Regions from separate parts of the Bradyrhizobium sp. 23AC genome, predicted to be linked through region 2. Evidence: predicted binding sites of a transcription regulator. Region 2 holds the regulator's gene; the other holds the start of a gene.
The links. Region 2 encodes HrcA, which represses chaperone genes, less so after heat shock. Its sites were predicted from a motif close to GTTAGCACTCNCNNNNNGNGAGTGCTAAC; they were not measured.
Positions count from the first base shown of each region.

Region 1: a site for HrcA is predicted at 3,557-3,585, ahead of RAD10_RS05140 (co-chaperone GroES). Genes of this name have one in related genera too.

Region 1 is NZ_JAVAYN010000002.1:7,895-19,207, reverse strand. It holds gene RAD10_RS05160 (DUF2076 domain-containing protein) at 1-53, shown strand, start outside; gene RAD10_RS05155 (L,D-transpeptidase) at 699-1,511, opposite strand; gene RAD10_RS05150 (protein phosphatase CheZ) at 1,827-2,612, shown strand; gene RAD10_RS05145 (hypothetical protein) at 2,840-3,361, opposite strand; gene RAD10_RS05140 (co-chaperone GroES) at 3,678-3,974, shown strand; gene groL (chaperonin GroEL) at 4,202-5,833, shown strand; gene RAD10_RS05130 (hypothetical protein) at 6,034-7,245, shown strand; gene RAD10_RS05125 (META domain-containing protein) at 7,397-7,795, opposite strand; gene RAD10_RS05120 (L-lactate permease) at 7,955-9,619, opposite strand; gene RAD10_RS05115 (ABC transporter ATP-binding protein/permease) at 9,935-11,313, shown strand, end outside.
Region 2 is NZ_JAVAYN010000001.1:903,862-915,174, forward strand. It holds gene RAD10_RS04250 (class I SAM-dependent methyltransferase) at 58-657, opposite strand; gene dnaJ (molecular chaperone DnaJ) at 746-1,873, opposite strand; gene dnaK (molecular chaperone DnaK) at 2,120-4,021, opposite strand; gene RAD10_RS04265 (hypothetical protein) at 4,415-5,356, shown strand; gene pncA (bifunctional nicotinamidase/pyrazinamidase) at 5,643-6,365, shown strand; gene grpE (nucleotide exchange factor GrpE) at 6,486-7,103, opposite strand; gene hrcA (heat-inducible transcriptional repressor HrcA) at 7,200-8,288, opposite strand; gene rph (ribonuclease PH) at 8,471-9,184, shown strand; gene rdgB (RdgB/HAM1 family non-canonical purine NTP pyrophosphatase) at 9,196-9,831, shown strand; gene hemW (radical SAM family heme chaperone HemW) at 9,848-11,032, shown strand; gene RAD10_RS04300 (penicillin-binding protein activator) at 11,150-11,313, opposite strand, start outside.

The DNA.
Region 1 (11,313 bases), on a different contig from region 2:
CCGACGACAGCGATTTCGGCGGCGACGACGACGGCGGCAGCGATTACGCGTGAGCAATTCGCCCTGAAAGATGCGAACGGCCGCCTCTCGGCGGCCGTTTTCTTTAGAGCATGGCTCGAGCGCCTTTTGTGCCACGGCAAGCAGAGAGGACGTTCGATATAGTATGACTATTTTGCAGCGTCATTGGACTGAGCTGAACGTTACCCGGCGCGCCTGAATTCACCATGACAAATCAAATCGCCGTCTGACGCGCGCGACCGTAGACTCCCGGATTTCCAAATTCGGACATGGGTGTTCAACTGGAAGAACACGTTGCTCATGCCACACTACCGATGTGGTTGCCTCTTTTAGTTATAGTCGGGGTCTTAAAAATGAGTCCATTTCAGCAGCGCATCGCAACCCTGACCACCGTGACAACTCATCTCATCACCGAGTTGTACGAGTTGGAGGGACTGCACGAACTCGTCAAGAAGGCCGAGCTGTCGGCGCGGCGGTTGAACCGCTCCGCTCGCGCATCGCTTGCCCGTTCATCAACTCCTCGTCGCTGCTCTGTTGCCCCCCGTCTCGCTTCGACGCGGCATCGTCGGCCAGCCTAGACCCTGGCCGGAGAACGTACGCCGGCGGCACGCAACGCCTTCGATGCCGCGCGTCGCGAGCCGGCCGACACCGGGAGTTGACGGCTCGCAGCGAGCGCCGGGCTACATCACCACGACCTTGGTGCCGACATTGACGCGGCCGTAGAGGTCGATGACGTCTTCGTTGCGCATGCGGATGCAGCCGGAGGAGACGTTGGTGCCTATGGTCCAGGGCTCGTTGGAGCCGTGGATGCGGTACAGCGTCGAGCCCAGGTACATCGCGCGAGCGCCGAGCGGGTTCTCCGGACCACCTTCCATGTGCCGGGGCAAATCGGGGCGGCGCGCGATCATTTCGGCCGGCGGCGTCCAGTCCGGCCATTCGCGCTTGGCTGTGATCGCCTTCACGCCGGACCAGGTGAAGCCCGGACGCCCGACGCCAATGCCGTAGCGCATCGCCCTGCCATTGCCCTCGACGAGATAGAGGAACTTGTTCGGGGTATCGACCACGATGGTGCCGGGACTTTCCTTGCCGCTATAGTCAACAGATTGCTTCTCGAACCTTGGATCGAACTGACGCTGCCGCGGGTCGGCCGTCTCCTGCTGAACCGCGCCTTGCTGATATCCACCTTGCATCTGCGGCTCGCCCATCGGCGGCAGGCGGCGCTGATCGTAATAGCCGGGCTGCTGTTGATAGACCGGCTGCTCGGGCGCGTAGGCCGGACCGCGGCCGGGACCGTCGCCGAATAGGAACTCGATGAAGCCGCCGCCCATGTTCGCATTGGAGGCGACGCGCACCGGCGCCGGCGGCACCTGCGGCTGGTAGAGCACCGCGGGCGGATCGTTCGGCACCGAATTGTCGAAGGCGCTGGCACTGTTTGCGCCGGCAACGAAGGTGCAAGCGCTGCCGAGCAGCGCGACAGACATTTTCTTGAACATCGACGTACTCTGTACTGTTTCGTCTAGATCACACGCGCCGTGGGGAGCTGATGGCTGGTCCGCTCCCCCGACGTGGTCAATAAAAGGCAAAAGCCGTTTTGTTTGGTAAACAGAAACGCCGTTTGGATTCACCACGTCGCCAGCAGCGGGGCAATTTGGCGATCAGCGTTTATTTTCGATGAACGCCGCGCGCCCATGGTTAATCGCTTCTTTGCGCGCCGTCGCGCACAGCCGCACAACAGTTCCTGCCGTGAACTTCGTGTTAAATCGCTTCTGCCTACAAAGACGCGTGAGTGAGGTGGGGGGAGTATCCTGATGGCTGTTCACCGCAAACGTTTTCGCGTCGAGAATATCGCTGGTGGCGAGATGCCGATTTTGGACGTAACTGAAGAGGCAATCCCGATGCATAGCGAGATCATGGCCGAGCTACGTGCGATCCGTGCACAGATGGCGAAAGGCGCTGCGCCCTTGCCCTTGTCCGGCAGCGCAGCCATGGCGGCGATCGACGCCTCCACCGCCCACGAGCTCTCCGAGGCTCGTACCATGCTTGAAACCTATCGGGCCCAGATCGAGCAGTGCGAAAAGCTGAAGGTCGAACTCGACCTCATCCATGACGCCATCGACCGCACCAAGCGCGAAATCGCGACGCTGCACGGCAAGAGCTTTGACGGCGGCGAAATGGCCAAGGTCAATGGCGAGCTCGGCGCGGTGGTCGGCGGCACCGAGCAGGCGACCCAGCAGATCCTCGAAGCCGCGGAATCGATCGACCAGGCCGCCAGCGCGATGTCCAAGGTGGACTCGATCGATCAGCAGAAGCGGCTCGCCGACGACATCCAGGAACGCGTCATCTCGATCTTCGAAGCCTGCAACTTCCAGGACCTGACCGGCCAGCGCATCAGCAAGGTGATGGGCACGATGAAGTTCATCGAGCAGCACATCAATGCGATGATGGAGATCTGGGGCGGCGTCGACGCGATCAAATCCCACGTCGTGCCGCCGGTCGACAATCGCAGCGAGGACGACAAGCTTCTCAACGGCCCCAAGCTCGCCGGCGACGTCGGCCACGCCTCACAGGACGACATCGACGCGCTGTTCGACTGAGCGGACGCGAGATAGAGAAAAACAAAACGCCGGCGTGAGCCGGCGTTTTTTGTTTTTGGATCCACCATCTCCGCTGTCATCGTCCGCCTTGTGCGCACTTGCGCACTGAGGCGGACGATCCAGTATCCCAGAGACAGCAGTGATTGAGCCGAGAGGCCGCGGCGTACTGGATGCCCCGCCCCCGTGCGCAATTGCGCACTAGGCGGGGCATGACGTTGGAGGGAGTGCTACGCCCTCGGCGCGCAGCGGACGTAGACCATGTTGCCGTAGCGGGTGGCGGCGTCCTTGTCGATGAAGCGGGTGATCAGGACGCGGCCGTCGAAGGAGATGATTTCGCGGTCCTGCTCGCCGGGGGTCGGACCCGCCGGCCCGATGTAGTTCTTGCCGCTCGGCGAGCCCTTCAGCCGCAGCTCCTGCGGCGTTGCCTGGTCGGCCAGATGCATGATCACGCCGCCGGAGGAGCCGGCGGTGATCACATAGGGGTTCTTGCACTGGGCCCGGGCGGCAGCCTCGGTACGGGCGCGGTCGGCCGGGTTCTGGAACGAGGCGAGGCCCCAGCGGCCGACGATCTCGTCTGCGCGAATGGTCGCAGGCATTTCGGGTGCGACGCCCGGCTCGGCTTCGGGCGGCGGCGAGGACGACGAGAAGGACGGCAGGCTCATGCCGCCGCCGCAAGCGCCCAGCAGCAGCGCCAGACATGAGGCGGCGGCCAGATTGGCAACCGTGCGCGCGTGAGCTGAACTGATCATGGCATTCCCCCGAACAAGACCATGGCCGCACCCCTCCTGCAGCCAAGCGCAAAACCGCTGCCGGAGCAATGACGTCCTTTAATACGTCGGCGCCCCGAACAAGTTTCCAGTGCCACCATCCTATATCCGCCTCACCAATCGCTTAACCACCTTTGCTTGACAGGATCGCGGCCAAGCCATATTTCCGGGCCCACTATTAGCACTCGGAAAGCCCGATTGCTAAGCACGCCGTTCGATCCTCGGGATAGGGGATGGACGGAAGCGCCGCCCCACCCACTTCCACTACTTCCGAAGCGAGCCTCCAAAGGGAAACGTCATGGCTAAATCCAAATTTCGTCCGCTGCATGACCGTGTCGTGGTCAAACGTATCGACGCCGAGGAAAAGACCAAGGGCGGCATCATCATTCCGGACAGCGCCAAGGAAAAGCCGTCCCAGGGCGAGGTCGTCGCCGTCGGCCCCGGCGGCCGTGACGAGACCGGCAAGCTGACCCCGATCGACCTCAAGGTCGGCGACCGCGTGCTGTTCGGCAAATGGTCGGGCACCGAGGTCAAGATCGACAACGAAGAGCTCCTGATCATGAAGGAGTCGGACATCATGGGCGTACTGGCCTAAGGCCATCCGCCTGAACAGCCGCTGAATGTCTCATCGTCATGCCCGGGCAGAAGCGCGAAGCGCGTCTTCGCGCTAGGCGACCCGGGCATCCATCGTTTTTCGCAGGATGATGGATTGCCGGGCCTACGCCACGCCGAAGCGGCTTCGGCCGCGCAGGCGGGTCAGGCCCGGCAATGACGGAGAGAGAAGCGCCGCAGACACATCACCAAACACGAGGGATTGCTAAAATGGCTGCCAAAGACGTCAAGTTTTCCGGAGACGCGCGCGATCGCATGCTGCGCGGCGTCGACGTTCTCGCCAACGCCGTCAAGGTGACGCTCGGCCCGAAGGGCCGCAACGTCGTCATCGAGAAGAGCTTCGGCGCCCCCCGCATCACCAAGGACGGCGTCACCGTCGCCAAGGAGATCGAGCTCGAGGACAAGTTCGAGAACATGGGCGCCCAGATGGTGCGTGAGGTCGCCTCCAAGACCAACGACCTCGCCGGCGACGGCACCACCACCGCCACCGTGCTGGCCCAGGCCATCGTGCGCGAAGGCGCCAAGGCGGTTGCCGCCGGCATGAACCCGATGGACCTCAAGCGAGGCATCGACAGCGCGGTTGCGGCGGTCATCAAGGACATCGAGAAGCGCGCCAAGCCGGTCGCCGCCTCCTCCGAGGTCGCCCAGGTCGGCACCATCTCCGCCAACGGCGATGCCGCCATCGGCAAGATGATCGCCCAGGCGATGCAGAAGGTCGGCAACGAAGGCGTCATCACCGTCGAAGAGAACAAGTCGCTCGACACCGAAGTCGACATCGTCGAGGGCATGAAGTTCGACCGCGGCTATCTCAGCCCCTACTTCGTCACCAACCCCGAGAAGATGACCGCCGAGCTCGAGGATGCCTACATCCTCCTGCACGAGAAGAAGCTTTCGGGCCTGCAGGCCATGCTGCCGGTGCTGGAAGCCGTGGTGCAGTCGGGCAAGCCGCTCGTCATCATCGCCGAGGACGTCGAGGGCGAGGCGCTGGCCACCCTGGTCGTCAACCGCCTCCGCGGCGGCCTCAAGGTCGCCGCCGTCAAGGCGCCGGGCTTCGGCGATCGCCGCAAGGCCATGCTCGAGGACCTCGCCATCCTCACCGGCGGCCAGCTCATTTCCGAAGACCTCGGCATGAAGCTTGAGAACGTCACGGTGAAGATGCTGGGCCGCGCCGGCAAGGTCGTGATCGACAAGGAGAACACCACGATCGTCAAGGGCGCCGGCAAGAAGCCGGACATCGAGGCCCGTGTCGGCCAGATCAAGGCGCAGATCGAGGAGACCACCTCGGACTACGACCGTGAGAAGCTCCAGGAGCGTCTCGCCAAGCTGGCCGGCGGCGTCGCGGTGATCCGCGTCGGCGGCGCCACCGAGATCGAGGTCAAGGAGAAGAAGGACCGCGTCGAGGACGCCCTCAACGCCACCCGCGCCGCAGTGCAGGAAGGCATCGTCCCCGGCGGCGGCGTCGCGCTGCTCCGCGCCAAGAAGGCGGTGGGTCGTCTCACCAACGCCAATGCCGACGTCCAGGCCGGCATCAACATCGTGCTGAAGGCGCTGGAAGCTCCGATCCGCCAGATCTCCGAGAACGCGGGCGTGGAAGGCTCGATCGTGGTCGGCAAGATCCTTGAGAACAAGTCCGAGACCTTCGGCTTCGACGCCCAGAACGAGGACTATGTCGACATGGTCGAGAAGGGCATCATCGATCCCGCCAAGGTGGTGCGCACCGCGCTCCAGGACGCCTCCTCAGTGGCCGGCCTGCTGGTCACCACCGAGGCCATGGTCGCCGAAACGCCGAAGAAGGAAGCCTCGCCCGCGATGCCCGGCGGCGGCGGCATGGGCGGCTTCTAAGCCTCCGTTCCGTTACAATGTTGCGAAGGCCGCCTCCGGGCGGCCTTCTTTTTTGCCGACCCTGCCCCTCCGCTTTCCGATTCAACCGTCGGCCAAAACCCACTACGGTGACGCGCCGATTCGAATTGTTTGGGCATGATCCTCTCGGAAAACCGCTTCACACTTTTCCGGATCATGCCCGTTGCGCGAGGATTTCATCGATGCGTGCGCTTCTGGTTTGTTCGACAGCCCTTTTGGCAGCTCTGCTTGCAGCTTCTCCGCATCCCGCATCCGCCCAGATGAAGCTGTCGCCGAGGGCCACGACGCCCGGTGGTCCGGAGACACGCTATTTCACCTCGATCGACGGGCTGATGGACGGCAATGCCGACGTGATCCTGAAGGAGACGCGCCAGGGCAAGACGGTGACGGCGGCCGTGCTCGACGTCTGCTATCCCGTCGCAAAGAATTCCGACCGCAAGGACCGCTTCGTCGTCAACCTCCAGGTCGCGGGCCAGACCCTGACCGGCACCACGCAGAGCATCAGCGAGAAGTCGCCGGTCAGCGTCAAGCTGCTGCGCAAGCAGGCCGGCGACACCTTCGAATTCCGCGGCCAGATCAGCATTGGCCAGGTGGTGACCGAGGTGACCTCGCCCGACAATTCCGATCTCAGCGAGAAGGAATTTCAGGACAACCAGACCTCCGACGACGGCATCACGCCGCAGCCGAAGGATTTCACCGATGTCTCGCCGGAGGCGATCGCGGTCAAGGTCAAGCTCGATAGTGCAACCGACTTCCTGAAGAGCCTGAAGGGCCAGGCGGTCGAGGTGACGCTGGCGAGTCTCACGGTCGGCTGCGATGCGCTACGCGCAGGCGAGCAGACCATCAACATGTCGGTCGATCCCGAGCGCGCCGGCGCGCTGCTGGCGAAATTCAAGGCGACGCCGGGCGTCACCTCCGCGGGCTGGACCGCGGGCATGACCGAGATGGACCGCACCATACGCTTCGCCGCAGCCGACTGGCGCGAGGGCGACAAGATCAGCAAGGACAAGCTCGCGGCCGCCGTCTCGAACGTTTTGAGCCGGACGCTCGCGGCAAAGCCGGTCTCGCAGAGCTTCAACCCCGCCACAGGCAAGCTCAAGCTGGTCTTCAAGCGGCCGAACCCGGATTTCCCCGCGCTCGATCTCACCGACACGATCGAGGTCGCAGGGCTCGTCTCGCCCGACAAGCCGGGCACGACCGACAAGCTCATGCTGTGGATCGGCAGCCCCGCGACCACGACCGCCGACGAGAGCACCGGCGCCAAGCTCAATCTCTCCGACGACACGTCGGTCGACGAGGAAGGCGAGCAGCCCGACGACAACGGTTCGGTCGAGGCGCTCGCCAAGGAGCTCAGGGGCCAGCGCTGGGACGCCGACAAATCGGTTTGGAAGTAGGCTTCTCGTGCCCCGGACGCAGCGCAGCACGTCAGTGATGCGCTGCAGAGCCGGGGCCCAGAGGCTACGCGAAGTCGCCGATCGAGTCTGGGTCCCGGCTCTGCGCAGCAGCGTTGCACGCTGCAGCGCGTCCGGGACACGAGAGCGGGACCTAATTCCCCGTCGTGCGAAAACGCAGTGGCTTCGGGCCGATCAGCGTCAGCACGTCGCCCTGACGCTTCCAGGTCTCGACGCTGCTCAGTGCTGCGACCAGATCGTCGTCGGCCTGCGCCCTTGCCGGCGGGCAGGAGCGATCCTGGATCTGGCCGGGGACGAAGATCACGGTGTTGCCGGCGACCGAGAACTGGCCCTTGCCGCCCTTGCACCAGAGCTCGAGCACGACCTCGCCATGGTCGCCGATCTCGATGTTCGGAATTCGCTTCGAGCCTGCTTGCGGCAACGCTTCCAGCGTCATCTCGGTGCCGAACGGGAAACCATCCTCGGCACGCGCGACAATGGACATCGCGAGCATTGCAACCGCAGCACACACCAATCGCTTGAGCGAAACCATGAGACCTCTCGTCCGACCTGATTTGCCGCACCTTCTATAAGACGGCGGCGCCATTGAGAAGGTTCGCGCAACCTCAAGCGCGATGAGATTTGATTGGACGCAAAAATCCCCGCGGGGCGGAACCTCGCGGGGATTCGCGTTCGAGCCGGAGTTGGCCTGTTACTTCAGGACCATTGCCGTGAACGGCCAGACATAGGCCTGCAACGTCACGAGCACGCCGACAAGACAGGCCAGCACGATCGAGTGCCAGAACACGAAGCGCAGGATCGTGCCCTCGTGCCCGTACCAGTTGGTGGCAGTGGAGGCGACCACGATCGACTGCGCGTCGATCATCTTGCCCATCACGCCGCCGGACGAGTTCGCCGCGGCCATCAGCACCGGCGACAGGCCGAGCTGCTCGGAGGTGATCTTCTGCAGGTTTCCGAACAGCACGTTGGACGCCGTGTCCGATCCCGTCAGCGCCACGCCCAGCCAGCCGAGCAGCGTGCCGAAGAAGGGATAGAGCACGCCGGTTGCGGCGAAGGCGAGGCCGAGCGTCGCGTCGACGCCGGAGAGCCGCGTCAAGGTGCCGATCGCCAGCATCGCCGAGATCGTGATCAGCGAGATCGCACAGAGCCGGATGGTGCGGCCGTACTCGGTCACGAGCTTGCCGGGACCGACGCCCATCAGGACACCGGAGATGATCGCCGCGATCAGCATGCCGGTGCCGGTGAACGAGAGATAGGTGAAGCCGAACACCGCGCTCTCTTTCGTCGGCCCTGGCGCGACCGGCGGCATCTTGTTGATCATCTGGTGCAGCTCGGGCACGGGATAGTTCCAGACGAAGATCGAATTCGCCCAGGCCTTGAACGCCCCGTTGCCCCAGATCAGCATCACGATGCAAACGATGATCCACGGCAGCAGCGCGCCGAACAGTTCGCTCTGCGTCAGCGGCGTCTTGTCGAGCGGTTTGGCCGCCGCCATGGTGGCCGCCGATTCATCGCGGCCGCGCAGCGCCGGCGACAGCCAGAGCTGCCTGGGCTGCCAGACCTTCAGGAACAGGATCAGCGCACCCATCGAGATCAGCGACGCGCCGATGTCGACGATCCAGGGGTTGATGAAGTTCGAGATCACGAATTGCGGAACCGCGAACGACACGCCGGTGACCAGGATCGCCGGCCAGACATCCTTCATGCCCTTCCATCCCGCGAACGCCCACACCACCCAGAACGGCACGATCAGCGAGAAGACCGGCAATTGCCGGCCGACCATCGCGCCGAGGATGTAGGGATCGAGCCCGGTGACCGAGGCAAGGCCCTGGATCGGCGTGCCCAGCGCGCCGTAGGCGACCGGCGCGGTGTTGGCGATCAGCGACAGGCCGGACGCCGCCAGCGGCGAGAAGCCGAGGCCGATCAGCACGGCACCGGTGATGGCGACCGGCGTGCCGAAGCCCGAGGCGCCCTCGAAGAACGCGCCGAAGGAGAACGCGATCAGCAGCAATTGCAGCCGCCGGTCCTCGGTGACACCCCCGATGGCGCGCTTGAGCAATTCGAAGCGTCCCGTGCTCACCGTCACCTGGTAGAGGAAGATGACGTTGAGGACGATCCAGCCGATCGGGAAAAAGCCGGTGACGATGCCCAGCACCGAGGCGCGGATCGACATGTTCGCCGGCATGGTGAAGACGAAGATCGTGATCAGATTGGCCACGATCACGGCGATGATCGCCGCGATATGCGCCTGGACGCGGCCGCTCGCGATCAGGACCAGCAGCGTGACGACGGGCACCGCCGCCGCAATCGTCGACAGCACAGGGCTGTGCAGCGGATCATAGACTTGATTCCACATGGTCTTCCTCCCCCACGCATGTTTGCGGCAGACGGCCCGCGTGGAGAGCCGATCCTGCTTGACGCTGGAAGCGATAACCCCCGAGCTGGACGCGAATTCCTCGCGAATGCGGCGGTTCCCATCCCGCTCACAAGCTCGCGAAATCCCAGAGCACCCCACCCCGCGCCGTCGAACCCCATGCTAGGGTTGCAAGCTGCGACAAGCCAACGCAAATTGCAGCACTTGCGACTTTAGTCTAAGCGCGCCCATTTCCGCCATTGCCTCAAGCCTCTGGCTCCGGGCCGTTGTGCACATCCCCCTAGGAGACTCCGCTCTGTGAAGAACCTCAGCGCCACGCTCGCGATCGTCTGGCGAATCGCCGTCCCCTATTTCCGGTCGGAGGACAAATGGGCCGGCCGCGGCCTGCTCGCCGTCGTCGTCGCAATGGAGCTGGTGCTGGTCGCGATCAACGTGCTGCTCAATCAATGGCAGAACCGGTTCTACAGCGCATTGCAGGCCTACGATCTGCCCGAATTCGTCAAGGAGGTCTGGATCTTCCTTGGGCTTGCCTTCACCTTCGTCGCGCTGGCCGTCTACAAGCTCTACCTGAACCAGTGGCTCCAGATCCGCTGGCGGCAATGGCTGACGCAACACTATCTCGGCGAATGGCTCGAGGGCGCCACGCATTACCGCATGCAGCTCAAGGGCGATGCCGCCGACAATCCGGACCAGCGCATCACCGAGGACGTCAAGAATTTCGTCGAGCAAACGCTGACCATCGGCCTTGGCCTTTTGTCGTCGATCGTGACGCTGGCTTCGTTCGTCGTCATCCTCTGGGGTCTGTCCTACAAGGCACCCTTATACATTTACGGCACCGATATCCTCGTGCCCGGTTTTCTGGTCTGGTGCGCCCTGGCCTACGCGATCGTCGGTACCGCGCTGACCCACTGGATCGGCGCCCCGCTCATCAATCTCAATTTCGAGCAGCAGCGCTTTGAGGCCGACTTTCGCTTCAACCTGATCCGCGTGCGCGAAAATTCCGAGCAGATCGCCCTTCTGAAAGGCGAGAACGCGGAGCGAGGGCATCTCCTGCGGCGCTTCGGCTTCGTCATCGGCAATTGGTACGAGATCATGGGCCGGACCAAGCGCCTGACCGCCTTCACGGCAAGCTACGGACAGGCTGCGACGCTCTTTCCCTATGTGGTGGTGGCGCCTGCCTACTTCGCCAAGCGCATCCAGCTCGGCGACATGATGCAGACCGGCTCGGCGTTCGGCAGCGTGCAGGATGCGCTGTCGTTCTTCGTCACCGCCTATCGCTCGCTCGCAGAGTGGCGCGCGGTGATCGCCCGCCTCGATGGCTTCGAGATGTCGGTCAGCTCCGCCGCCCACGGCGCGGCGCTCGAACCGACCATCGACGTCGCACCATCGAACGGCAAGGCAATCGCGCTCGAGCAATTGCTCGTCAAACTGCCGAACGGCGCGCCTCTGGTCGCAGCCGATGCCTTCACGATCCAGCCGTCGGAGCGGGTGCTGGTGACCGGCCCCTCGGGCTCCGGCAAGTCGACACTGTTCCGGGCCATCGCCGGCGTCTGGCCGTTCGGCACCGGCACGATCGCTATTCCCGAGACGTCGAAGCTGATGATGCTGCCGCAGCGGCCGTATTTCCCGATCGGCGCGCTTGGCGACGCCGTCATCTACCCGACCGAGCACGGCTC
Region 2 (11,313 bases):
CCAATCCAATGCGTTCGGCGAAACGAGCCCGCCGCGCAAAGAACCAAGCCGGCGGAATTAGTCCTTGCGATACACCCAGACGCGGGCGGGCGGAAGGTTCATCCAGATCCGTTCCGAAGCCTCTGTGGACACGCCGGGCAGCGATTTCGGGATCGGCGGCACCACCGCATAGGTGAACTGGACGAAGGGCGCGCCCGGCGCGAGCGCCGTGAAGGCGTCGCGGATCAGCCGCAGCCGCGTCAGCATCGGTTTTGTCACGAGCGGCAGGCCGGAGACGACCGCGGAGGCCGGCGCGCTCAGGACGTTCCAGAGCGTGTCACGCAGGCGATAGGCATCGCCCTGCACAACCTTGGCCTGCGGATAGCGGTCGCGCAGCAGCGCGCAGAAACCGGGATTGTATTCGACGAGGACGAGACGCTTCTGATCGACGCCGCGCTCGATCAGGGCCGAGGTGATCGCGCCGGTGCCGGGCCCGAGCTCGACCACAGGCGCGTCCGAATCGATATCGACGTAATGGGCCATGGTCCGGGCCAGCAGCTTGCCCGACGGCATCACGGCGCCCATGTGCAGGGGCTTTTCGATCCATGATCTGAGGAAGCGCACCTCGTCATCGAGACGAGGCTTCTTCAACGCACGCGCGGACGATGGCAATGGCATGTCAGGACCGGACGGGACCGCGGGACCGCGGCGTGTCAGAAAATGGTCATAAAGACGTATAGGCCGAAGGCGGTATGGTCAAGCCGGGTCAACTCGCCCGATTACCGAAGAAATCCTTGACCTTGGCGAAGAAGCCCTCGGATTCCGGCTGGGTGTTGCCTGAGGACAGCTTTTCGAACTCGGCCAGCAATTCCTGCTGCTTCTTGGTGAGGTTCTGCGGGGTCTCGACCACGACCTGAACATACATGTCGCCCATCTGGCGCGACCGCAGCACTGGCATGCCTTTTGATGCAATGCGGAACCGGCGGTTCGACTGGGTCCCGGCCGGCACCTTCACCTTGGCCTTGCCCTTCTCGATGGTCGGCACCTCGAATTCGCCGCCGAGCGCGGCCGTGACCATCGAGATCGGCACACGGCAATGCAGATCGGCGCCGTCGCGCTGGAAGAACTGGTGCTGGGCCAGCGACAGGAAGATGTAGAGGTCGCCGGGCGGACCGCCGCGGACCCCCGCCTCACCCTCACCGGCGAGCCTGATCCTTGTGCCGTCCTCGACGCCCGGGGGGATGTTGACCGAAAGATTGCGCTCGCGGGTGACGCGGCCCTGGCCCGAGCAGGACGGGCAGGCATCCTCGATCATCTGGCCGCGGCCCTGGCAGCCCGGACAGGTCCGCTCCAGCGTGAAGAAGCCTTGCGACTGCCGCACGCGGCCGGCGCCGCCGCAGCTCGAGCAGGTCTTCGGCTTGGTTCCCGCCTTGGCGCCGATGCCCGAGCAGGCCTCGCAGGTGACCGAGACCGGAATCTCGATCTGCGCGGTCTTGCCGCCGAAGGCTTCCTCGAGCGTGATTTCCATATTGTAGCGCAAGTCGGCGCCGCGCTCGCGGCCGCCGCGGCCGCGCTGCCCGGCCATGCCGAACAGATCTTCGAAAATGTCGGAGAAGGAAGAGGCGAAACCCGCGCCGAAGCCGGCGCCACCGCCGCCCTGCTCGAAGGCGGCATGGCCGTAACGGTCATAGGCCGCGCGCTTGTCCTTGTCCTTGAGGACCTCGTAGGCCTCGTTGATTTCCTTGAACTTGACTTCGCTGGTGTCGTCCCCGGGATTGCGGTCCGGGTGGAACTTCATCGCCAGCTTGCGGAACGACGATTTCAGAACGGATTCGTCGGCATCGCGTTCGACTTCGAGGGTTTCGTAATAGCAGCGCTTGGTGGACGTGGACATGTGGGACTCGGTCTATCCAATCGCGATTTCAAGTCGGAGCGAAACGACGTCGCCACACGACGATATAGGCAGCCTTCTGCCTGGCGGCAGAGGGCAGCGTGGCGGCGTTCAGCATAACGGCTGGGAATTGATCGATCGTAACGGGCGACCCGCCCGTCCGTCCCGACACGACGGCCTCCCCCGCGAAGGAGGAGGCCGGTAGAGCGTGTGGGGTCCAAGCCGTCCGCATCATGACCCTCTTGGGGTTCAGGCGGACTTCTTGTTGTTCTTGTCGTCATCGACTTCGGTGAATTCCGCGTCGACGACGTCGTCCTTGGCCGCATCCTTCTTGGCGTCGGCCTCGGCCTGCTGCTTGTACATGGCCTCGCCGAGCTTCATCGAAGCCTGGGCCAGCGTCTGGGTCTTGGCCTTGATCGCCTCGGCATCGTCGCCCTTCAGCGCTTCCTTGAGGTCGCCGACGGCATCCTCGATGGCGCGGCGCTCGGTCTCGCCGACCTTCGAACCGTGCTCGGCCAAAGCCTTCTCGGTCGAATGCACCAGACCATCCGCCTCGTTCTTGGCGGTCACGGCCTCGCGGCGCTTCTTGTCCGCCTCGGCATTGGCCTCGGCGTCCTTGACCATCTTCTCGATGTCGGCTTCCGACAGGCCGCCGGAGGCCTGGATCCGGATCTGCTGCTCCTTGCCGGTGGCCTTGTCCTTGGCCGAAACGTTGACGATGCCGTTGGCGTCGATGTCGAAGGTCACCTCGATCTGCGGCATGCCGCGCGGAGCCGGCGGAATGCCCATCAGGTCGAACTGGCCGAGCATCTTGTTGTCGGCCGCCATTTCACGCTCGCCCTGGAAGACGCGGATGGTGACCGCGTTCTGGCTGTCCTCGGCGGTCGAGAACACCTGGCTCTTCTTGGTCGGGATCGTGGTGTTGCGGTCGATGATGCGGGTGAACACGCCGCCCAGCGTCTCAATGCCCAGCGACAGCGGGGTGACGTCGAGCAGCAGCACGTCCTTGACGTCGCCCTGGAGCACGCCGGCCTGGATCGCAGCGCCGATCGCCACGACTTCGTCCGGGTTGACGCCCTTGTGCGGCTCCTTGCCGAACAGCTGCTTCACGACTTCCTGGACCTTCGGCATGCGCGACATGCCGCCGACCAGAACCACTTCGCCGATCTCACCGGCGGTGACGCCGGCGTCCTTCAGCGCCTTGCGGCAGGGCTCGACGGTCTTCTGGACGAGGTCATCGACCAGCGCCTCGAACTTGGCGCGGGTGAGCTTCATCGTCAGATGCTTCGGGCCGGTCTGGTCCGCGGTGATGAAGGGCAGGTTGATCTCGGTCTGCGTCGTCGAGGACAGCTCGATCTTGGCCTTTTCAGCGGCTTCCTTCAGGCGCTGCAACGCGAGCTTGTCGTTGCGCAGGTTGATGCCCTGCTCCTTCTGGAATTCGTCGGCGAGATAGCCGACCAGGCGCATGTCGAAGTCTTCGCCGCCGAGGAAGGTGTCGCCGTTGGTCGACTTCACCTCGAACACGCCGTCGCCGATCTCGAGGATCGAGATATCGAACGTGCCGCCGCCGAGATCGTACACGGCGATCGTGCCGGTCTTGGTCTTGTCGAGGCCATAGGCGAGCGCGGCCGCGGTCGGCTCGTTGATGATGCGCAGCACTTCGAGACCCGCGATCTTGCCGGCGTCCTTGGTCGCCTGGCGCTGGGCGTCGTTGAAGTATGCGGGAACGGTGATGACGGCCTGATCGACCTTCTGGCCGAGATGGGCTTCCGCGGTCTCCTTCATCTTCTGCAAGATGAACGCCGAGACCTGCGAGGGCGAGTAGGTCTGGCCGTCGGCCTCGACCCAGGCGTCGCCGTTGGAAGCCTTCACGATCTTGTAGGGGACGAGCTTCTTGTCCTTCTCGACCATCGGGTCGTCGTAGCGGCGGCCGATGAGGCGCTTCACTGCGAAGAAGGTGCGCTCGGGATTGGTGACGGCCTGGCGCTTGGCCGGCTGGCCGACGAGGCGCTCACCGTCGTCCGTCACGGCGACGATCGAAGGCGTCGTGCGCATGCCTTCGGAATTCTCGATGACTTTGGCGTTCTTGCCATCCATCACGGCGACGCACGAATTCGTGGTGCCGAGGTCGATCCCAATGACCTTTCCCATGGTCCTGATATCCTTGTTTTTGCGGCAGGTTGGCTGGGCCCAGAAGGCACCCGACCGAAACCCCCTAAGATCAAACATCCGCGATATTGCGATGATTGAGGCTCATATAGGAGGGGGGGAGGGGCCCGCAAGGACCGAAGCTACGTTTCTGCCGTGAAAACATTGGGTTTTGGACGATGATATCCGGGCTTCACCGCCCTTGCGGGTGAGGAATTATTAACAGGTTCAGGCTTCAGCAAGCCCCCGCTACCGCAAGCCCGCCCGCCCTGTTGCCGCACGCCCAAACCCGGTAAAAGGCGGACCGGCCGGTCAGCCGCCACAGCTGCTTCGCGCGACAATGCGGCCCGGTGGCCGACCATCGAACGGCCTCAATGTGAACCAATCAGAGTGCCCATGAAGCTGATCCGCCCCCTCGCCGCGCTCGCCCTTCTGATCGCCTCCGCGTTTCCGGCCCTCGCCGCCGACGCCGTGTTTCCGCCCGGCTTGCGCCTCGGCATGGTGCCGCTGGTCGGTCTCAGCACGGCAAAAACCTTTCCGGGATTCGAGAGCGAGGACGGCAGCGTCAAGGTGTTGATCACCGAGCTGCCGCCGGCGGCCTATGGCGAGGTCGTGAGCGCCTTCAATTCCAATCCGGCCGGCGCTGGCGGCGTCAAGCAGGACAAGATCGAGACGCCCGCGGGCCTGGCCTATTTCACCACCGAAAGCGGCAAGGCCGGCGACACCCCGGTGAAGCGCTATTCGATGATCGTGCCGGGCGCCGGCTTCTCCGGCTATGTCGCGGTGCAGGTCCCGGAGAATGCCACCAAGATCTACACGGATGAAGCGGTGCGGCAGATGTTTGCGACCGCCACCACCCGCAAGCAGGTCTCGGCGGAGGAGCAGATCGCGCTGATGCCTTTCAGGATCACCGATCTCGCCGAATTCAAGGACATCCGCACGCTGGCGCCGGGATCGAGCATCATCCTGGCCGACGGCGACGAGAGCACCGGTTACGAGTCGAAGCCGTTCATGATCCTCGGCTTGATCGGCGCCACGCCGCAGCAGGCCGACGACCGCGCCCGCTTCGCCCAGGAGGCCGCGCTTCAGATTCCCGGCGTGCGCGAATCGCGCGTCACCATGTCCGAGCCGATCCGCATCAACGGCCAGCAAGGCTTCGAGACCCGGATCGACGGCGTCAGCGGCAAGGACAAGGTCCCGGTGACCGTGGTTCAGTGGATCCGCTTCTCGAGCGGCGGCGCCTCGCTGCGCATCATCGCCAGCGCCCCGCGCGACCAGTGGCTGGCCGCCTTCACCCGCTTCCGCGCCGTGCGCGACGGGATTCAGCCGAAGGGTTAGCTGCGAAGGCGGCGCAACACATTCGGTGTCATCCCCGCGAAGGCGGGGATCCATACCGCGTGATCTCGCGGTCGGCAGTCGGTCGCAGTCCCACAAAGAGTCTTCGCCAAACTTCTCCCCGTGGTTATGGATCCCGGGCTCGCGCTTTGCGCGCCCCGGGATGACGGTACTGTGGGCTTGCCAGCCCAAGCCCTCACCAAAGCCGGCCGCATTTTCGGGCTTCTGTTCGTACACGAACGGAACTAGGCTTCGTCTCCGTTGAGTTCATCCTAAGGGGAGGCGAACGATGCTGGATCGGCGACAAGTCTTGGCAATGCTTGGGACGACGGCGCTTGCAACGCTGGCTCCAACCGCACTCCTTGCAGCGGCATCGATCAAGCCGGACGATGCCTCCGCGCTGCTGGTGATCGACGTGCAGAACTGCTTCCTGCCCGGCGGCAGCCTCGCGGTGAAAGAGGGCGAGCAGGTGGTGCCCGTCATCAACAAGATCTCGAAGGCATTTGCGAATGTGGTGATGACGCAGGACTGGCACACGCCGGGCCACATCTCGTTTGCGTCGGTGCATTCCGGCAAGAAGCCGTTCGAGACCGTCGACCTTCCCTATGGCAAGCAGGTGCTGTGGCCCGACCATTGCGTGCAGGGCACCGACGGCGCTTCGCTGTCGAAGGACCTTGCGATCCCGCACGCCGAACTCATCATCCGCAAGGGCTTTCACAAGGACGTCGACAGCTATTCGGCCTTCCTCGAAGCCGACGGCAAGACCTCGACCGGACTTGCCGGCTATCTGAGGGGACGCAAGATCAAGCGCGTCTTCGTCGCAGGGCTCGCGACGGATTTCTGCGTTGCCTGGACCGCGCTCGACGCGCGCAAGGCGGGCTTCGAGGTCTATGTCGTGGAAGACGCCTGCCGCGGCATCGACACGCAGGGCTCGCTGGCAAAAGCCTGGGCCGATATGGCCAAGGCCGGCGTGAAGCGGATTCAGTCTGCGGATATCGCGGTGAGCGCGTAAGATTTCCGAGCTGTCATTCCGGGGCGGCTCGAAGAGCCGAACTACGGTGCGCAATTGCGCACCTGAGAATCTCGAGATTCCGGGTTCGATGCTACGCATCGCCCCGGAATGACACCAAACTCAATTCCCCGCGCCGCTCGACTCGTTGTTGTTCGCCGCGGCCGCGGGCTTCGCGCCGCCCTTGGCGACGCCGACCAGGGCCGGGCGCAGCACGCGCTCGCCGATGGTGTAGCCGGCCTGCATGATCTGCACCACGGTGCCAGACGGCACCGACGCATCAGGCACTTCGTACATCGCCTGGTGGAAGTTCGGGTCGAACTTCTGGCCCTGCGGATCGAGCTTCTTCACGCCGTGCTTTTCCAGCGCGTTGAGCAGCGAACGCTCGGTGAGCTCGACGCCTTCGATCAGCGCGGTCAGGCCGGGATCGGCCGTGGCGCGGGCCTCGGCCGGAACGGCATCGAGCGCGCGCTGGAGATTGTCGGCGATGTCGAGCACGTCGCGGGCAAAGCCGGTGATGCCGTAGAGCCGGGCGTCGGCGACCTCCTTGGTGGTGCGCTTGCGCAGATTCTCCATCTCGGCCAGCGTCCGCAGCATGCGGTCACGCGCCTCGGCGGCTTCCTTCTGCAACAGCTCGACCGAGCCGGGCTCGGGATCGTCGGGCATGATGTAGGGTTTTGACACCACGGGCTCGCCGGTCGCGGCAGTCGTGTCTTCGGGTTGCCGGTCTTGCTCGGTCATCGGCTCTAATCTCGAACTCGTTTCCAGGGATTGTTGGCCCGGATATCGTGCCTAAAGCGCCGAAAATCAAGCGCCCGTGATCGGCGGAAACGCCGATCAGCCTCCCAAAAGGCGGCTGACGATGCGGGCCGCGTAGTCCACGGTCGGGATCACGCGGGCATAATTCAGCCGCGTCGGCCCGATCACGCCCAAAACACCGACAATATGGCCGGCGGCATCCCGATAGGGCGAGATGATCGTGGAGGAGCCGGACAGGGAAAACAGTTTGTTCTCCGAACCGATGAAGATGCGCACGCCCTCAGCGGTCTCGGCGCGCCCCAGCAGGTCGATCACGCCGCGCTTGGTCTCGAGATCGTCGAACAGCAGGCGCACCCGTTCCAGATCCTCCAGCGCATGCAAGTCTTCGAGCAGATTGGCGTGGCCGCGGACGATGAGCTGGCGATCCTCGTTCTCGCCGCCGGACCAGCTGGCGATGCCGGCGGAAATCACCTTCTGTGCAAGCTGATCGAGCTCGGCGCGGGCCTGTCCAAGTGCCGTCTCGAGCTCGAGCCGCGCCTCGGCCAGGGTGCGGCCGCGGATGCGCGCATTGAGGAAATTGCCGGCCTCGGTGATCGCCGAGGAGGGAACTCCGGGGGGCAGCGACAGCACGCGGTTTTCGACCTGGCCGTCCTCGCCGACCAGGATCACCAGGGCCTTTTCCGGTTCCAGACGGACGAATTCGATGTGTTTCAGCCGGGCATTGGATTTCGGCGTCAGCACCACCGCGGCGGCGCGCGTCAGGCCCGACAGCCGCGTCAGCGCCTGGTCCAGCGCCGCCTCGACCGATTGCGCCTGGCCGACGGTGGCAAGCTGGCTCTGGATCGACTGCCGCTCGGCTTCGTTGAGGTCGCCGACCTGCATCAGGGCATCGACGAAGAATCGCAGGCCGAGTTCCGTCGGCAGCCGGCCGGCGGAGGTGTGCGGGGCGTAGATCAGGCCGAGCTGTTCCAGATCGGCCATGACGTTGCGGACCGAGGCTGGCGACAGCGGCATGGCGATGAGGCGCGAGATATTGCGCGAGCCCACGGGCTCACCGGTCGCGAGATAACTTTCGACAATTTGACGAAAGATGTCGCGAGAACGCTCGTTGAGCTGGGCGAGGCCTGCGCGCGGCGCGATCAGATGGATCGGATCGTGATGGGCCACAGACGGTAACTCCTCTCAGATGCTCATAATTTGTCCATCCAGGAGGGTTCTGACAAGCGTCGCGTTTGCAGGGTGGAAAACCGGGGGTGAAAAAGCCTTGTCCTTTCCCCTTGCCGCATACCCTCACCCCACCTACAAGCACCGCGAACAGCCCTACACCTGCGAGTTTTGGAGGATTTCCCATGCGGCCAAGCCGCCGTGCGCCCGACGAATTGCGCCCCGTGACGCTTGAGCGCGGCGTGGTCAAATATGCGGAAGGCTCCTGCCTGGTGAAATTCGGCGACACCCACGTGCTGGTCACCGCCACGCTGGAAGATCGCCTGCCGCCGTGGCTGAAGGGCCAGGGCCGCGGCTGGGTCACCGCCGAATACGGCATGCTGCCGCGCGCGACCTCCGAACGCACCCGCCGCGAGGCCTCCGCCGGCAAGCAAAGCGGCCGCACCGTCGAGATCCAGCGCCTGATCGGCCGCTCGCTTCGCACCATCGTCGATCTCGAAGCGCTCGGTGAGCGCCAGATCACGGTCGATTGCGACGTGCTCCAGGCCGACGGCGGCACGCGCACGGCCTCGATCACCGGCGCCTGGGTCGCGCTCGCCGATTGCATCAACTGGATGAAGGCGCGCAACATGATCAAGGCCAACGTGATGCGCGACAACGTCGCCGCGATCTCCTGCGGCATCTACAACGGCACGCCGGTGCTCGATCTCGACTATGCCGAGGATTCGGAAGCCCAGACCGACGCCAATTTCGTCATGACCGGCGATGGCCGCATCATCGAGGTGCAGGGCACCGCGGAACGCGAGCCTTTCACGCAGGACGAGTTCCTGGCGCTGATGGCGCTGGCCCAGAAGGGCATCGCGCGTCTCGTGGACTTGCAGAAACTGGCTGTCGCGTAGTCAATAGGCCCATGCACCGCCGAATCACCGGAAAGCTCGTCATCGCCACTCATAATCCCGGCAAGCTCGCCGAGATGAAGGAGCTGCTCGCGCCGTACGGCATCGAGGCGGTGTCGGCCGGAGAGCTCGGCCTCGGCGAGCCGGACGAGACCGGCAACGATTTCCGCAGCAATGCCGCGATCAAGGCGATCGCAGCGGCGAAGGCGACCAAGCTTCCCGCCTTTGCCGACGATTCCGGCATCGTGGTCGACGCACTCGACGGCGCGCCGGGCATTTTCTCCGCGCGCTGGGCTGGACCTTCCAAGGATTTCGCCGCGGCGATGGCGCAGATCGAGCGCCTGTTGCAGGAGCGCGGCGCCACCAAGCCGGACAAGCGCAAAGCGCATTTCGTCTCCGCGCTCTGCGTGGCCTGGCCCGACGATCATCTCGAAGAGGTCGAGGCGCGCGTCGACGGCACGCTGGTCTGGCCGCCGCGCGGCACCGCCGGCTTCGGCTATGACCCGATGTTCCTGCCGGACGGCCACAGCCGCACCTTCGGCGAGATGGACAGCATCGAGAAGCATGGCCTGCCGCCGCTCGGCCTCGGCCTGTCGCATCGCGCCCGCGCCTTCGTAAAACTGGCGGAGATCTGCCTTGAGCCGCGCTAGAGCGTTTTCGAGCGAAGTGGATACCGGTTCGCGCCAGGAAAACGCGTCAAAACAAGAATCTGAAGCCTTCGGCGTCTACGTGCACTGGCCGTTCTGCCTGTCGAAATGCCCCTATTGCGACTTCAACAGCCATGTCCGTCACGCCGCGATCGACGAGGCGCGCTTCGCCTCCGCCTTCGCGCGCGAGATCGCAGCCACCGCCGAGCGCTCGCCCGGCCGTGAGGTCAGCTCGATCTTTCTCGGCGGCGGCACGCCCTCGCTGATGCAGCCCGCAACCGTCGGCGCGGTGCTCGACGCGATCGGCAAGCACTGGACCGTCGCCGGCGATGTCGAGGTGACGCTGGAGGCGAATCCGACCAGCGTCGAAGCCACGCGCTTTGCCGGCTATCGCGCCGCCGGCGTCAACCGTGTCTCGCTCGGTGTGCAGGCGCTCGACGATGCCTCGCTGAAAGCGCTGGGCCGCCTGCACAGCGCGCGCGAGGCGCTCGATGCCGTCGCCATCGCACGCCGCTCGTTCGATCGCTATTCGTTCGACCTGATCTACGCTCGTCCCGACCAGACGCCGGCGATGTGGGCCGATGAACTGCGTCTTGCCATCGACGAGGCGGCCGAGCATCTGTCGCTCTATCAATTGACGATCGAGGAAGGCACGCCGTTCTTCGGCCTCCACCAGGCCGGCAAATTGAAGACGCCCGACGAAGCAGTCTCGCGCGCGCTCTACGACGTCACGCAGGAGACCTGCGACAAGCTCGGCCTGCCCGCCTACGAGATTTCCAATCACGCGCGGCGCGGCGCCGAGTGCCGGCACAATCTGGTCTACTGGCGCGGTGAGGAATATGCCGGCATCGGTCCCGGCGCGCATGGCCGGCTCGACATCGACGGCGTCAGGCATGCGACCGCCACCGAGAAGCGCCCCGAGGCCTGGCTGATGCGGGTCGAGACCAACGGCCATGGAATCGTCACCGACGATCTCCTCAACAGCGAAGAACGGGCCGACGAATTCCTGCTGATGGGATTGCGCCTCGCCGAAGGCATTGACCCCGAGCGCTACAAAGCCCTCTCCGGCCGCCCGCTCGATCCCAAGCGCATCGCGCTGCTGCGCGAGGAAGGCGCGATCACGGTGGATGCGACGGGCCGCTTGCGCGTGACGAGCAGCGGATTTCCGGTGCTGGACGCGGTGGTCGCGGATCTCGCGGCGTAACGAGATCTCGTAGGGTGGGCAAAGGCGCACTTGCGCCGTGCCCACCATCTTTCACTTTATCACGTGAAATTCGTGGGCACGCTTCGCTTTGCCCACCCTACGGCACCGTCTCCCGAGCTACGCCCCAAAACTCTTCGGCGAGCCCGCGACCGCAACGCCGCCACCCGTCGCCACCTTCATCACCGCGAGGCCACGCTCGTTGGTGCCATCCGCGCGGAAACGAAACAGGCCGTCGATGCCGGCGAAGCCGGAGGGATTGGTGAGCACGTCGGGCGAGAAGC